DNA from 2 places in the Paractinoplanes hotanensis genome. Region 2 is predicted to be linked to the other one. Evidence: riboswitches for the same ligand, from Rfam matches in the RefSeq annotation. Region 2 holds a riboswitch; the other holds the start of a gene.

Region 1 (3,396 bases), on a different contig from region 2:
CTGCCGGCCATCGTGCGGCGGATCGAGGCCGGCCACACCGTACGGGTCGTGGTGGCCACGACCGACCAGGCCTTCCTGTCGCCGGTGCAGCCGGCGACGTACACGGTGCAGGTCGCCTCCGCCCTCGAACTGCCGACCGCCGTGGGCACGCCGATCGCCAACCCGCAGACCATCTGGCGCTACGCGCTGGCCGGCCTTCTGGCAGCGATCGTGGTCGGTCTGGCCGTGCTGCTGCTCGTGCGGCGCCGGCGCGCCCGCGGGCAGCACGAGCCGACCCTCCCCGAGTTCGCGCAGACGCCGCTCGTGGTCCGCAAGCTGCGCAAGGCGTACGGGGACGGGTTCGTCGCCGTCGAGGAGATCAGCTTCACGGTCGAGCGCGGCCAGGTGGTCGGGCTGCTCGGGCCGAACGGCGCCGGCAAGACCACGACGCTGCGGGTGCTGATGGGCCTGACCATGCCGACCGCGGGCGACGCGCTGGTGTTCGGCCACCGGCTGGAGCCGGGCTCCCCGGTGCTGTCGCGGGGCGGGGCGCTGGTCGAGGGGCCCGGCTTCCTGCCGCACCTGACCGGGCTGGAGAATCTGCACGCGTACTGGAAGGCGACCGGCCGGCCGTGGGCGGACGCCCGCTTCGACGAGGCGCTGGAGATCGCCGGGCTGGGCGACTCGATCCACCGGCGTACGAAGAAGTACAGCCACGGCATGCGCCAGCGGCTCGCCATCGCCCAGGCCATGCTCGGCCTGCCCGAGTTGCTGGTGCTCGACGAGCCGACCGACGGGCTCGACCCGCCGCAGATCGCCGAGATGCGCCGGGTGCTCAAGCGGTACGCCACCGACGGCCGGGCGGTCCTGGTCTCCAGTCACCTGCTGGCCGAGGTGGAACAGACCTGTACGCATGCTGTCGTGGTCAACAAGGGCCGGATCGTCGCCTCGGGCCCGGTCGAGGACATCGTCGGCGAGTCCCCGTCGGTGCAGCTCGAGGTGTCCGACGTGCCGGCCGCCGAGCGGGTGCTCGACGAGCTGGGCGTGCGCTCGGTGCTGCCCGACGGGCCCTCGGGCCTGATCGTCGACATGAACGGCACGCCCCGCTCCGAGGTGGTGGCGTCGCTGGTGCGGGCGGGGGTCGCCGTCGACCGGGTGGTGCCGCGGCGAAGGCTCGAGGACGCCTTCCTCGCGCTGGTGGGGGACAACTCGCGGGGGAGTGGGGACCGATGAGCGTCGCTACGGAGTCGGGCGCGACCGGATATCGGCCGTCGCGCACCATGCCCGTCTGGGCCGAGGTGCGCCGTCAGGCGTCGCGCCGGCGCACCCAGCTCGCCCTGGGCTTCATGGCGGTGCTGCCGCTGATCGTCCTGGCCGCCTTCGAGTTCGGCGGCGGCGAGGACGAGGAGAGCGGCGGAGCGTTCGACAGCCTGGTCGGCCTGGCCACCTCGGGCGGGCTCAACTTCGCGCTGTTCTGTCTGGCTGTCTCGGCCGGCTTCCTGCTGGTCGTGGTGGTCGCGCTGTTCTGCGGCGACACGGTGGCCAGCGAGGCCAGCTGGGGCAGCCTGCGCTACCTGCTGGCGGTGCCGGTGCCGCGGGCCCGGCTGCTCGCGGTGAAGCTGATCGTCGCGCTGGCCTACTCGGCGGTCGCCCTGCTCGTGCTGACCGGTGTCGCGCTGATCGCCGGCACCCTGCGCTACGGCTGGAACCCGCTGGGCAGCACGGTGGCGGCCGAGATCGCGCCCGGGCCGGGCCTGCTGCGGCTGCTGGCGATCGTCGGCTTCCTGGCGATCTCGATGCTGGTCGTGGCCGGGCTCTCGTTCCTGCTCGGGGTGCTGACCGACGCGCCGCTGGGCGCGGTGGGCGGCGCGGTGATGCTCTGGATCCTGTCGAGCATCCTCGACCAGATCACCGCGCTCGGGACCATCCGCTACCTCCTGCCGACCCACTTCAGTGATGCCTGGATGGGTCTGCTCTCCACCCCGGCGCAGGTGGACGACCTGGTCAAGGGGGCGATCAGCGCGATCGCCTACGCGACCCTGTGCTGGGGCGTGGCGTTCTGGCGCTTCACCCGCAAGGACGTCACCTCGTAGGCGCGGGTCTTGCTCACACCTCGGGATCCCCTGCTTTATTACGGGGGATCTCGACGTAAGGTGTTGGAAACACAACTGAATACCTCATCCAGAGGGGCAGAGGGAACGGCCCTGTGAAGCCCCGGCAACCACCACGCATGTCTCGACGGAGAGGCCGCGCGTGGCAGGTGCTAATTCCGTCCCCGGTCCGGCAGATCGCCGCGGGGAAAGATGAGAGGGAAGGCCTCTAAAATGACGTCTGCCGTCAGCGCACCCGCTTCTGTCTCCGCTTCGCCCGCCACCGGGCTGGTCTGTCGCGCCTGCGGCGCCGAATACCCGCTGATCGCCCAGCACGCCTGTTACGAGTGTTTCGGCCCGCTCGAGGTGGCCTACGACCAGGCCGCCCTCGCGCGGGTCACCCGTGAGCAGATCGAGGCCGGTCCGCAGAACATCTGGCGGTACGCCGGCCTGCTGCCGGCCGGTCAGGACCCGGCCACCCGCGTCACCCTCGACCCGGGCCTGACCCCGCTCGTCAGCGCGCCCGCTCTGGCCGCCGCCGTCGGGCTGCGCGCCCCGCTGTGGGTCAAGGACGACTCGGCCAACCCGACCCACTCGTTCAAGGACCGGGTGGTCTCGGTGGCGCTGACCGCCGCCCGCAGCCTCGGCTTCACCCGCTTCGCCTGCGCCTCCACCGGCAACCTGGCCAACTCGGTGGCCGCCCACGCGGCCCGGGCCGGCGTTCCCAGCATCGTCTTCATCCCGTCCGACCTGGAGCAGGGCAAGATCATCACGACGGCGGTGTACGGCGGTGACCTGGTCGCCATCGAGGGCTCCTACGACGACGTCAACCGGCTCTGCGGCGAACTGGTCGAGACCGACGAGTTCGAGGACACCGCGTTCGTCAACGTGAACGTCCGGCCCTTCTACGCCGAGGGCTCCAAGACCCTCGGCTACGAGGTGGCCGAGCAGCTGGGCTGGCGCATCCCGGCCCAGGTGGTCATCCCGATGGCCTCGGGCGAGCTGCTCACCAAGGTCGACAAGGCGTTCTCCGAGCTGGTCGAGGCGGGCCTGGTCGAGGCGCCCGAGGGTGGCTGGAAGGTGTTCGGCGCGCAGTCGGCCGGGTGCAACCCGATCGCGACCGCGCTGCAGGCCGGCACGGACGAGATCGTGCCGGTGAAGCCGACCGGCATCGCGAAGTCGCTCAACATCGGCGACCCGGCGGCGGGGGCGTACGCGATCGAGGCGGTCCGGCGCACCGGCGGCTGGATGGACTTCGCCGACGACGAGGAGATCCGGGCCGGCATCCGGCTGCTCGCCGAGACCACCGGCGTCTTCGCCGAGACCG
Region 2 (3,396 bases):
GTCGGAGCTCAGCACCGTCACGCCGGAAGCGAGCCGGATGTTTTTCGTGCGGCCGGCGATGCCGGCGAGCACGGTCTCGGGGGAGGAGATCGCGTACTCGGGGCGGTGGTGCTCGCCGAGCGCGATGACGTCGACGCCCAGCTCGTCGGCGAGGACAGCCTCGTCGACGACCTGGCGGATCGCCGCGCCGTACGAGAGCAGATTGCCGTTGTCGTCCTCCGGCACGTCGCCGAACGTGTCGAGGCCGAAGGTGATGTCACTCATGCGATCCTCCAAGCTGATTGACGTGTCAATTATGCCCGCTACGATTGACACGTCAACTACAGGAGGTGTGGCCGTGGCCACTCGGCGCTTCCCGACCCGCGAGGAACTACGGGTCTGGCGTGATTTCATCGAGACCGGCGAGCTGGTCAGGTCAGCCATGGCCGCCCGGCTGCAGAGGGAAGGACTCTCGCCGGGCGACTACACGGTGCTCCTCGCGCTCAGCGAGGCGCCCGGCGAGCGGCTGCGCTCGTCCGAGCTGGCGACCGCCGTCGGCTGGGAACGCAGCCGCCTCTCCCACCACCTCGGCCGCATGGAGAAGCGGGGCCTGATCCGCCGCGAGGAGTGCCTGACCGACAACCGCGGCGCCGAGGCCGTGCTGGCCCCGGCCGGCCGGGCGATCTTTCAGCAGGTCAACCGGCCCCACCTGCGCGACATCCGGGAGATCTTCGTGGACGCGCTGACCCCGGCCCAGCTGGAAGCGACGGGCGAGATCATGGCCGCCCTGCGGGAGCACCTCGCGCGGGAGTAGAAAGGTGGTCATGGCTCGTATCGCGGTGACCGGTGGCAGCGGCAAACTCGGCCGCGCCGTAGTGCAGGACCTGCTCGACCACGGCCGGCAGGTCGTCAACCTCGACTCGGCGCCGTCCGCCGACGTGCGGGTCGACCTCGCCGACTTCGGCCAGGTGGTCGGCGCGCTGACCGCGGTCGACGACCGCTACGACGGCATCGACGCCGTCGTGCACCTGGCCGCCATCCCGGCGCCCGGGCTGCGGCCCAACGCCGCGATCTTCCACAACAACGTGCCCGCCACCTACAACGTCTTCGAGGCAGCCCGGGTGGCCGGCATCAAGACGGTCGTCTGGGCGTCCAGCGAGACCGTGCTCGGCCTGCCGTTCGCGAGCACCCCGCCGCCGTACCTGCCGGCCGACGAGAACTACGAGGCCCGCCCCAACTCGGCGTACTCGCTGGGCAAGCACCTCGAGGAGCAGATGGCGGCCCAGTTCTGCCGCTGGGATCCCGAGCTGACGATGATCGGCCTGCGCTTCTCCAACGTCATGGAGCCGCACGACTACGCGGCCTTCCCCGGCTACGACGCCGACCCCCACCTGCGAAGCTGGAACGCCTGGGGCTACATCGACGCCCGCGACGGCGCCCAGGCAGTGCGTAAGGCGCTGGCCTACCCCGAACCCGGCGTCGAGATCTTCGTGATCGCCAACGCCGACACGGTGATGAGCCGCCCCAGCGCCGCCCTGGCCGCCGAGGTCTTCCCCGACCTGCCGATCACGAAGGAACTGGGGGAACACGAGACCCTGCTCTCCATCGACAAGGCCCGCCGCCTGCTCGGCTACGAACCCGAGTTCAGCTGGCGCACCGAAGTCTGAGGGAGGGAAGCGGTGGCGCGCCGGCGATGAGCGCCGCGGTGTGGATCACGACTGCTGCTCGCACCGAAGCCCTGCCTTGTTAGGCTGCGTCGCGAAGGTCATGAGCGCCAGCGTCAAGCCCCGGCTCGCTGGCCGGCAACCCTTGCGTTCGCGATGGGGTGCCCCGGGTGAAGACCTGGCCTGCGCCCGACCGGGCGTGGGCAAGCGCGAGCTTCTCCGGAGGCAGAGCCATGTCCGATCTCCTCGACATCGTCGGCGCCGACCTGACCGTCCCGCTGCCCGGCGGCGACATCCGCTTCGCCCACCTCGACTACGCGGCGTCCGCGCCGGCCGTGCGGACCGCCGCCGACGCCGTACGCGACCTGCTCCCGTACTACGGCAGCGTCCACCGCGGCGCCGGCCTGCGCTCGCAGCGCTCGACCTTCGAGTACGAGCGGGCCCGCGAGACCGTGGCCGAGTTCGTGGGCGCCCGCGACGGGGACGCCGTGATCTTCACCCGCAACACCACCGACGCGCTGAACCTGCTGGCCCGGGCGCTGCCCGCGGGCACCACGACCGTCGTCTTCGACGGTGAGCACCACGCCAACCTGTTGCCCTGGCCCTCTCCCGTGCGCCTGCCGGCTCCGGCCACCCCCGACGAGGCGGTCGAGGCGGTGCGGGTCGCGCTTTCCTCCGTACGGGGCCCCGCTCTGCTCGCGGTGACCGGCGCCAGCAACGTGACGGGTGAGATCTGGCCCGTCCGCCGCCTGGCCGACATCGCCCACGCGTACGGGGCCCGGGTGCTCGTCGACGCGGCCCAGCTCGCGCCGCACGTGCCGGTCGACCTGGACGACCTGGGCGCCGACTACCTGGCCTTCTCGGGTCACAAGCTGTACGCCCCGTTCGGCGCCGGTGTGCTGGCCGGCCGCGGCGACTGGCTCGACGCCGCCGAGCCGTACCTGCGCGGCGGCGGGGCCAGCGCGTCCGTCGGCGACGCGTCCGGCGATGTCGTCTGGGCCACCGGCCCGGCCCGGCACGAGGGCGGCACCCCCAACCTGGTCGGCGCGATCTCGCTCGCCGCCGTCTGTGAGGCACTGCTGCGGGCCGACCGCGTGGCCCTCCTCGAACACGAGCAGAGCCTGCTGGCGGGCCTCGGCGGCGGCGTCTCTCTCTTCGGCGGCCGGGCGCCCCGCGTCGGCATCGTCTCGTTCGCGGTGCCCGACCCGGCCGGGGTGGCCGACCGGCTGGCCCGGGACTACGGCATCGGCGTACGGGCCGGCCTGTTCTGCGCCCACCCGCTGGTCCGCCGCCTGGGCGGCGACGGCACCTGCGACAGCGGCGGCCTGCTGCGCGCCAGCTGGGGCCTGGGCAGCACGCACGACGACCTCGACCGCCTGGCCACCGCGCTGATCGAGCTGGGCGTGTACCCCTGACCACTCTCGCGTCCTTCCGACGGCCCGCGGCCTTCGACGACAGCGACGGCACCGGTGGCAGCTACCCCGACGCGGCGGTCGTGGCGCTGCACGGCGGCGGCATCGAGCCCGGCACGTCCGAGCTGTTCCTGGCCATCGCCGGTTACCACCCGGCCGGCGGCGCTACTGGCGGGCCGGTTCACGACTACTGGATGTTCGAGGGCATCCGGTCGTCGGGCAACGCTGCGCTGCACATCACGTCGGCGAGCTGCGACGACCTTCGTCGACGCCACCCGGTCGGCGCTGTCGGATGAATCTGCGTCCCGGGGGTTAGCCTGACCCGGTGAGAATTGTGGTGG

Evidence for each region. A riboswitch is a leader RNA that binds a small molecule or an ion and turns the genes downstream of it on or off. The one in region 2 is predicted to bind S-adenosylmethionine.
Region 1: another riboswitch for S-adenosylmethionine. It lies ahead of thrC (threonine synthase); the one in region 2 lies ahead of LXN57_RS45055 (aminotransferase class V-fold PLP-dependent enzyme).

What each region holds. Positions count from the first base shown of each region.
Region 1 is NZ_JAMQOL010000008.1:172,201-175,596, reverse strand. Features, by position in the region: gene LXN57_RS06970 (alpha/beta fold hydrolase) at 1-1,212, shown strand, start outside; gene LXN57_RS06965 (ABC transporter permease) at 1,209-2,072, shown strand; SAM riboswitch class I at 2,154-2,289, shown strand; gene thrC (threonine synthase) at 2,304-3,396, shown strand, end outside.
Region 2 is NZ_JAMQOL010000082.1:25,831-29,226, reverse strand. Features, by position in the region: gene LXN57_RS45070 (LLM class flavin-dependent oxidoreductase) at 1-264, opposite strand, end outside; gene LXN57_RS45065 (MarR family winged helix-turn-helix transcriptional regulator) at 338-793, shown strand; gene LXN57_RS45060 (NAD-dependent epimerase/dehydratase family protein) at 804-1,646, shown strand; SAM riboswitch class IV at 1,743-1,859, shown strand; gene LXN57_RS45055 (aminotransferase class V-fold PLP-dependent enzyme) at 1,877-3,058, shown strand; gene LXN57_RS45050 (poly-gamma-glutamate hydrolase family protein) at 3,139-3,351, shown strand; gene LXN57_RS45045 (NAD-dependent epimerase/dehydratase family protein) at 3,381-3,396, shown strand, end outside.